Regions from separate parts of the Streptomyces tubbatahanensis genome, predicted to be linked through region 1. Evidence: predicted binding sites of a transcription regulator. Region 1 holds the regulator's gene; the other holds the start of a gene.

Region 1 (4,410 bases):
GCCGCGAGGCCGCCGAGACCCGCAACCAGGCCGAGCAGCTGGTCTACACCACTGAGAAGTTCCTCCAGGACAACGAGGAGAAGGTCCCCGCCGACACCAAGTCGGAGGTCGAGACCTCCCTCACCGACCTGAAGGAGAAGCTCAAGGGAGAGGACACCGCGGCCATCCGCGAGGCGTCCGAGAAGGTCGCGGCCACCAGCCAGAAGCTGGGCCAGGCGCTGTACGCCGACGCGCAGCAGGCCCAGGCCGGCGGCTCCGAGGCGGGTGCCGGCGCGGCGGACGCGGGCAAGCCCGAGGGCGGCGCCGAGGATGACGTCGTGGACGCCGAGATCGTCGACGACGAGCAGAAGCCCAAGGGCGGTGCGGCGTGACGGAGGAGACCGCGGGCGCCGGCAAGAAGCCGACGCCCGACGTCCCCGCCGACGCCGGCGAGCAGACAGCAGCCGGGGCCGCCTCCGAGCAGGAGGCGGCCCCCGGGCCGGCGGCCGGGGACGCCCAGACCCTTGAGAACGCAGAGGGCGATGTGAGCGCGCAGGACATGTCCAAGCCCGAGGACGCCACCGAGGAGCAGGGCGCCGAAGGCGCCACCGAGGGCGGCGGCAGCGAGCTGGAGGCGGCCCGTAAGGCGCTGGGCGAGCGAACCCAGGACCTCCAGCGGCTCCAGGCGGAGTTCCAGAACTACCGCCGCAGGGTCGACCGGGACCGGGCCGCGGTCAAGGAGATCGCCGTCGCGAACCTGCTGACCGAGCTGCTGCCGGTGCTCGACGACATCGGCCGGGCGAGGGACCACGGCGAGCTGGTCGGCGGCTTCAAGTCGGTCGCCGAGTCGCTGGAGATGGTCGCCGCCAAGATGGGCCTGATGCAGTTCGGCAAGGAGGGCGAGCCCTTCGACCCGACGGTGCACGAGGCGCTGATGCACTCCTACTCTCCGGATGTCACGGAGACGACGTGCGTGCAGATCCTCCAGCCCGGGTATCGGATCGGCGAGCGGACCATCCGTCCCGCACGGGTCGGCGTCGCCGAGCCGCAGCCGGGTGCCGCGGCCGGCACAGGCGGCAAGAGCGAGGGCGGAGCCGACGCCTCGGCAGCAGAAGAGGAGACCGGTGGCCCGGAAGAGGGCTGACCGCGGACGGGAGGAGGGACGTCGAGGATGAGCACCAAGGACTTCATCGAGAAGGACTACTACAAGGTCCTCGGCGTCCCCAAGGACGCCACCGAAGCCGAGATCAAGAAGGCGTACCGCAAGCTGGCGCGGGAGAACCACCCGGACGCCAACGCCGGCGATCCCAAGGCCGAGGAGCGCTTCAAGGACGCCTCCGAGGCGTACGACGTCCTCGGTGACCCCAAGCGGCGCAAGGAGTACGACGAGGCGCGCACCCTCTTCGGCAGCGGCGGGTTCCGGCCCGGCGGCGCCGGCGGCCAGGGCGGCGCGGGCTCGTTCAACTTCGACCTGGGCGACCTGTTCGGCGGCGGGGGCCAGGGCCAGGGCGGCGGCGCGGGAGGGCCCGGCGGCTTCGGCGGCGGCCTCGGCGACGTCTTCGGCGGGCTGTTCAACCGCGGCGGTGCCGGCACCCGCACGCAGCCGCGGCGCGGCCAGGACATCGAGTCCGAGGTGACGCTCAGCTTCACCGAGGCGGTCGACGGGGCCACGGTCCCGCTGCGGATGTCCTCCTCCGCGGCGTGCAAGGAGTGCGCCGGTACGGGGGACAAGAACGGCACCCCGCGCGTGTGCCCCACGTGTGTGGGCACCGGGCAGGTCTCGCGCGGCGGGGGCGGCGGTTTCTCGCTGACCGACCCGTGCGTGGACTGCAAGGGGCGCGGGCTGATCGCGCAGGACCCCTGCGACACCTGCAAGGGCTCGGGGCGCGCCACCAGCTCGCGGACGATGCAGGTCCGCATCCCCGCGGGCGTCAGCGACGGGCAGCGCATCCGGCTGCGCGGCAAGGGCGCACCGGGCGAGCGGGGCGGTCCTGGCGGCGATCTGTACGTCGTCGTGCACGTGGACAAGCACCCGGTGTTCGGGCGCAAGGGAGACAACCTGACGGTCACCGTGCCGGTGACCTTCGCGGAGGCCGCGCTCGGCGGCGAGGTGAAGGTGCCCACGCTCGGCGGTCCGCCCGTCACCCTCAAGGTCCCGGCGGGCACCCCGTCGGGGCGCACGATGCGGGCGCGCGGCAAGGGCGCGGTCCGCAAGGACGGCACCCGGGGCGATCTGCTGGTGACGGTGGAGGTCACGGTGCCGACGGAGCTGGACGACAAGGCGCGGGACGCGCTGGAGACCTTCCAGGACGCCCTCGCGGACGAGGATCCGCGGGCGGCGTTGTTCAAGGCGGCGAAGGGAGACTGAGGTGGACGGCCGGGACGCACGCAGACGGACATTCGCCGCGGGCGGAGCGCGCGCCTCGCGTGCCGCGGCGTACGAGCTGACTGACGAAACCCCGGTCTACGTCATCTCGGTCGCCGCGCAGCTCTCCGGCCTGCACCCGCAGACCCTGCGGCAGTACGACCGTCTTGGCCTGGTCTCGCCCGACCGCACGGCCGGGCGGGGCCGCCGCTACTCGGCCCGCGACATCGAGCTGCTGCGCGAGGTGCAGCGGCTCAGTCAGGACGAGGGCATCAACCTCGCCGGGATCAAACGCATCATCGAGCTGGAGAACCAGGTCACGGCGCTCCAGTCGCGGGTCGCCGAGCTGTCGGCGGCGGTCGAGGGCGCGGCGGCCGCGATGCGGCAGCGGGAGGCGCAGGTGCACGCCTCCTACCGGCGCGACCTCGTGCCGTACGAGGACGTGCGGCAGTCCAGCGCGCTGGTGGTCTGGCGCCCCACGCCCCGCCAGTAGCCCGCCCCCGGGGTGCGGGGGCGGGCGGGGGGATTACTTGGCGAAGCCGTAGCTCAGCAGCTTCTTGGCGTCCTTGGTCCGGTTGGCGGACGAGGTGGAGGCCAGGACGGTACCGATCACGGTCTTGCCGTCGCGCTTCGCGGCGAAGACGAGGCAGTACTTGGCCTCGGGGCCCGAGCCGGTCTTGACGCCGAGCGCTCCGGAGTAGCCGCCCAGCAGCGGATTGGTGTTCGTCCAGTTCATGTAGCGGTAGCCGCCGGAGCGGGTGACCGTCTTCTGCTTGGTGGAGCGGGTCTTCACGATCGAGCGGAAGGTGGTGTTCTTCATGGCGTCCCTGGCGAGCTTCGTCAGGTCGCGCGGGGTCGAGTAGTTGCTGCCCTTGCCGATGCCGTCGAACGAGTCGAAGTGCGTGTTCTTCAGGCCCAGGCTCTTGGCCGAGGCGTTCATCTTGCCGATGAAGGACTTCACCCGGGCGGCGCGCGTGGAGCCGCTGCCGAAGGTGTCGGCCAGCGCGTAGGCGGCGTCGCAGCCGGACGGCAGCATCAGCCCGTACAGCAGCTGGCGGACGGTGACCTTGTCGCCGACGATCAACCGCGCCGAGGAGGCGGTGTTGCGGACGATGTAGTCGCTGTAGGCCTTCTGGATGGTGACCTTGCGGTTCAGGTTCAGGTTCTTCTGGGCCAGCACCACGCGGGCCGTCATGATCTTGGTGGTGGATCCGGTGGACCGCCGGGTGTCGGCGGCCTTGGTGTAGAGGCTCTTGCCCGTGCCGCTGTTCATCACGTAACCGCCCTTGGCGGTGACGGACGGTTTCTTCGCCGCGGCGGCCAGGGCCTGCGCCTGTGCCGGCGCGGCGGCGGTCGCCTGTGTGGGCGTCGTGGCCTGGGCGGGGGCGGTGAGGAGGCCGGTGGTCAGCACGGCCCCTGAGGTGAGGGCGACCGTGGCGACACGACGGGTGCCGGCGATGCCGAGTTTCACTGTCAGCTCCATGTGCCGCCACAGGGCGGCTGGTTGGGCGGGATCCGCGGCCGGGAACGGCCGGGAACTAAGTCGGATAGTAGTCCGTTTGGCGGCTTGAGTGGAATAGACTCAACTTGTTGCATGCTGTAGATAGCAAGCGCCGGAGGCAGGGCGCCCGAGGCGGCACCGGAGGAGGAGCGCACGACAGTGGACGCGGAGCTGACGAACAAGAGCCGGGAAGCGATCAGCGCGGCCAACGACCGCGCGGTGGCCGGCGGCCACCCCGACATCACCCCTGCCCACCTGCTTCTCGCCCTGCTCACGGGCGAGGAGAACGAGAACATCCAGGACCTCATCGCCGCCGTCGAGGCGGACCAGGCGGCACTGCGTTCGGCCGCCGAGAGCCGGCTCGCGGCACTGCCCACCGTCCAGGGCTCGACGGTCAGCAGGCCGCAGGCCGACCGCGACCTGCTCGCCGTCATCTCCGACGCCGCCCAGCGCGCCAAGGAGCTGGGCGACAGCTACGTCTCCACCGAGCACCTGCTGATCGGCCTGGCCGCCAAGGGCGGAGCGACGGCCGGCCTGCTGGCTGAGCAGGGCGCCAGTGACAAGA
Region 2 (4,410 bases), 1.2 Mb from region 1:
CCTGGCCCAGCTGCTGCCGGGCCGCGACCTTGCGCAGCACCCGCTGCACGGCCCGCTCCAGGGAGCGCACGCCCGCCTCGCGGGTGTACTCGGCGGCGAGCTTGCGCAGCGCCGGCTCCTCCAGGGTGACCTCGCCCTCGGCGAGTCCCGCGCGCTCCAGTTGCCGGGGCAGCAGGTGGTCGCGGGCGATGGTGACCTTCTCGTCCTCGGTGTAGCCGTCGAGTTCGACGACCTCCATGCGGTCGAGCAGGGGCTGCGGGATGGCTTCCAGTACGTTGGCCGTCGCCAGGAAGACGACGTCCGAGAGGTCGAGCTCGACCTCCAGGTAGTGGTCGCGGAAGGTGTGGTTCTGCGCCGGGTCCAGCACCTCCAGCAGCGCTGCCGCCGGATCGCCGCGGAAGTCGGAGCCGACCTTGTCGACCTCGTCCAGCAGGACGACCGGGTTCATCGACCCCGCCTCCTTGATGGCGCGGACGACGCGTCCCGGCTGGGCGCCGACGTACGTGCGCCGGTGGCCGCGGACCTCGGCCTCGTCGCGGACGCCGCCCAGCGCCACGCGGACGAACTTCCGTCCCATCGCGCGGGCCACGGACTCGCCCAGCGAGGTCTTGCCGACACCGGGGGGACCCGTCAGCGCCAGCACCGCTCCCCCGCGCCGCCCGCCGACGACACCGAGGCCGCGCTCGGTGCGCCGCTTGCGTACGGCGAGGTACTCGGTGATGCGTTCCTTGACGTCCTGCAGCCCGGCGTGGTCGGCGTCGAGGACGGCCTGGGCACCGGTGATGTCGTAGGCGTCCTCGGTGCGGACGTTCCACGGCATCTCCAGGACCGTGTCCAGCCAGGTGCGGATCCAGCTTCCCTCGGGCGACTGGTCGCTGGAGCGCTCCAGCTTGTCGACCTCCTTGAGGGCGGCCTTTTTGACCTCCTCGGGCAGGTCGGCGGCCTCGACGCGGGCGCGGTAGTCCTCGCCCTCGCCCTCCGGGTCGCCGTTGAGCTCGGCCAGTTCCTTGCGGACGGCTTCCAGCTGGCGGCGGAGCAGGAACTCGCGCTGCTGCGCCTCGACGCCCTCCTGGACGTCCTTGGCGATGGACTCGGCCACGTCCTGTTCGGCCAGGTGGTCGCGGAGTGCGGCGGTGGCGAGCCGCAGCCGTTCGACGGGGTCGGTGGTCTCGAGCAGCTTGAGCTTCTGCTCGGTGGTCAGGAACGGGGAGTAGCCGGCGTTGTCGGCGAGCTGGGCCACGTCGTCGATCTGCTGCACCCGGTCCACGACCTGCCAGGCGCCGCGCTTGCGCAGCCAGTCGGTGATGAGGGCCTTGTACTCCTTCATCTGTTCGACGACCTGCCCCGGCAGGGGGTCGGGCACCGGTTCGGCGACGGGCGTGCCCAGCACCCACAGGGCGGCGCCGGGACCACTCGTGCCCGTTCCGACGCGGACGCGGCGCAGGGCGCGGATGAGGGCGCCGGGGTCGCCGTCGGCGAGGCGTCCGGTCTGCTCCACGCGCCCTTCGACACCGATGCCGGCGTACGTGCCCTCGACTCGCGGGACGAGCAGCACGCGCGGCTTGTCCGCCGGGGCCGCTCCCTCGGACCCGGCCGACGCACCCTCGGGAGCGGACGCCGTGGACGCGGCCGACTTCGCGGCGTCCACAGCTGCCCGCACATCGCTGTCCGAGAGCTCCAGCGGCACCACCATTCCCGGCAGCACGACGCCGTCCTCGGCGTCGATCGGCAGCACGGGCAGGGCGAGCGGTGCGGACTGGGGCTCCGTGGATTCAACAGACTCAGCAGCCATGATCTCTCCCTAGGCAGGCAAGTTGAGTAGTACCCACTCAATGCTTTTGATGCCCCGGATGTTCCCCCAGTCCCCCGAGGGGCCGTTCGCTCTCAGCGATCACCGCGCCCACCAGCTGAGGGGTTCCGGCCTACGCTGCCCTCATGTCGCATCCCGCCGCCCCTCTCCCGGGCCTCCCGGCCACCGATGACCCCGTCGCTCTCGAACGGCGTGAGGGCCCGTGGGGCGAGGTCGTCCTACGGCAGCGCGGCGCGCACTACGAGATCATCGCCAACGGCTGCTTCCTGATGGACACCTCGGACGGGCGCTCCGAGCGGCTGCTGGTGCGCGCGGCACTGGAGGAGCTCGACGCCCGCGAGAACCCGCGGCTCCTGATCGGCGGGCTGGGGGTCGGTTTCTCGCTCGCGGAGGCGGCGGCGGAGCCGCGCTGGGGCGGTGTCACCGTGGTGGAGCGCGAGCCGGCGATCCTCGACTGGCACCGCACAGGGCCGCTCTCCGGGCTCTCCGCCGACGCCCTGGCGGATCCGCGGACCGCGCTGGTGGAGGCCGACCTGGTGGCGTACGTGCGCGAGGCGGCGGCCGACGGCGGGCGTTTCGACGCGCTGTGCCTGGACATCGACAACGGCCCCGAGTGGACCGTCACCGACGACAACTCCTCGCTCTACTCGCCGACCGGCCTGGCGGCCTGCCGGGAGGCGCTCACTCCGGGCGGCGTCCTCGCCGTCTGGTCGGCCCAGCCCTCGTCCGCATTCGAACGATCACTCGCGAATGCGGGGTTCTGCCGTGTTCGGACGGATGAGATCCCGGTCGTCCGAGGCGTCCCCGACGTGGTCCACTTCGCAGCCCGACCGGCGTAGCCGAGCGGTGTAGCAGGCCCTTACGCTGCTGTTCCAAGAAAGCCGGAAGAGCCACAGGGGCGGGGTCGTATGGACCAGAAGAACACCACTCAGACAGCTGGCGGAGCCGTCGCCGCGACCACCCCCGGTGCTCAGCGACGCATTCTCGTCGTGGAGGACGATCCGACCATCGTCGACGCGATAGCGCGGCGGCTGCGCGCGGAGGGCTTCCAGGTGCAGACGGCAGGTGACGGGCCCGCCGCGGTCGACACGGCCGAGGCCTGGCAGCCCGACCTGCTGGTGCTGGACGTGATGCTGCCCGGCTTCGACGGCCTGGAGGTCTGCCGCCGCGTGCAGGCGCAGCGTCCTGTTCCGGTGCTGATGCTGACCGCGCGGGACGACGAGACGGACATGCTGGTGGGTCTCGGCGTGGGGGCCGACGACTACATGACCAAGCCGTTCTCGATGCGCGAGGTCGCGGCGCGGGTGCACGTGCTGCTGCGCCGGGTCGAGCGGGCGACGCAGGCGGCGAGCACGCCGCGCAACGGCATACTCAGGCTCGGCGAACTGGAGATCGACCACGCCCAGCGGCGGGTCCGCGTCGGCGGCGAGGACGTGCACCTGACGCCGACCGAGTTCGACCTGCTGGTGTGCCTGGCGCACTCCCCGCGCGCCGTGCTCTCCCGCGAGCAGCTGCTGGCCGAGGTGTGGGACTGGGCCGACGCGTCCGGTACGCGCACCGTGGACAGCCACATCAAGGCCCTGCGGCGCAAGATCGGCGCCGAGCGCATCCGCACGGTGCACGGGGTGGGGTACGCGCTGGAGACCCCAGGCCCCGACGGCGCGCCCGCGCCGGTGACGGGCGCCGCGACGGAGAGCTCCTGACGGGCGGCGGGACGGCGCGCGTGTCCGCTTCGGTGTCCAGCCCCTCCGGTTCCTCCGGTTCCTCCGGCCCCCACAGCTCGCACGGCTCATCCGGCTCACCGGGCTCCGGTCCTTCGGGGCCCTGCGGCCCTCCCGGTCGTGGCGACCCTCCCGGGCCGCCGACGCTGCCGGCCCGCTTGCTGAGCCGCTGGAAGCGCTCCGCGGCGGCCCGCCTCGGCTCCCACTGGTGGGACCGGCTGTGGGAGGGTCTGCGGCCCCTGGACCCGTACAGGTCGGTCAAGGCGGCGCTCGGCGCGCTGGTGATCGTCTCCGTGGTGATCACCACACTGCTGGCGCTCTTCGCGGTGCAGTCGGCGACCGAGCTGCGGGTCATCACCATCATCTCGATCGTGGCCTCGCTGCTGATCACCCAGTTCGTGGCGCAGTCGGTGACGGCGCCGCTGGACGAGATGACGGACGCGGCCAAGGCGATGGCGGACGGCGACTACTCCCGCCGGGTGCGCGGCGGGAGGCGGGACGAGTTCGGAGAACTGGCCGAGAACTTCAACCGGATGGCGGCCGACCTGGAGGCCGTCGACCAGCACCGCAAGGAGCTGGTCGCGAACGTGTCGCACGAGCTGCGCACCCCGATCGCCGCGCTGCGGGCCGTCCTGGAGAACGTGGTCGACGGCGTCTCCGAGGCCGATCCGGAGACGATGCGCACTGCACTGTCGCAGACCGAGCGGCTGGGCCGCCTGGTGGCGCACCTGCTGGACCTCTCCCGGCTGGACAGCGGTGTCGTCCCGTTGCACTCGCGGCGTTTCGAGGTGTGGCCGTACCTGGCGGGCGTGCTGAAGGAGGCCAACATGAGCAAGGGCTCGGGGCACTCCCGTAAGGATGTCCACCTGCATCTGGACG

What was found. Region 1 encodes HspR, which represses chaperone genes until heat shock. Its sites were predicted from a motif close to TTGAGNNNNNNNNNCTCAA; they were not measured.
Region 2: the regulator HspR is predicted to act here: its motif matches at 1,815-1,833, upstream of lon (endopeptidase La).

The regions. Positions count from the first base shown of each region.
Region 1 is NZ_CP093846.1:4,041,511-4,045,920, forward strand. Features, by position in the region: gene dnaK (molecular chaperone DnaK) at 1-371, shown strand, start outside; gene grpE (nucleotide exchange factor GrpE) at 368-1,123, shown strand; gene dnaJ (molecular chaperone DnaJ) at 1,151-2,347, shown strand; gene MMF93_RS17385 (heat shock protein transcriptional repressor HspR) at 2,349-2,837, shown strand; gene MMF93_RS17390 (D-alanyl-D-alanine carboxypeptidase family protein) at 2,871-3,827, opposite strand; gene clpB (ATP-dependent chaperone ClpB) at 4,005-4,410, shown strand, end outside.
Region 2 is NZ_CP093846.1:5,242,825-5,247,234, reverse strand. Features, by position in the region: gene lon (endopeptidase La) at 1-1,792, opposite strand, end outside; gene MMF93_RS22675 (spermidine synthase family protein) at 1,936-2,649, shown strand; gene MMF93_RS22670 (response regulator transcription factor) at 2,719-3,513, shown strand; gene MMF93_RS22665 (HAMP domain-containing sensor histidine kinase) at 3,690-4,410, shown strand, end outside.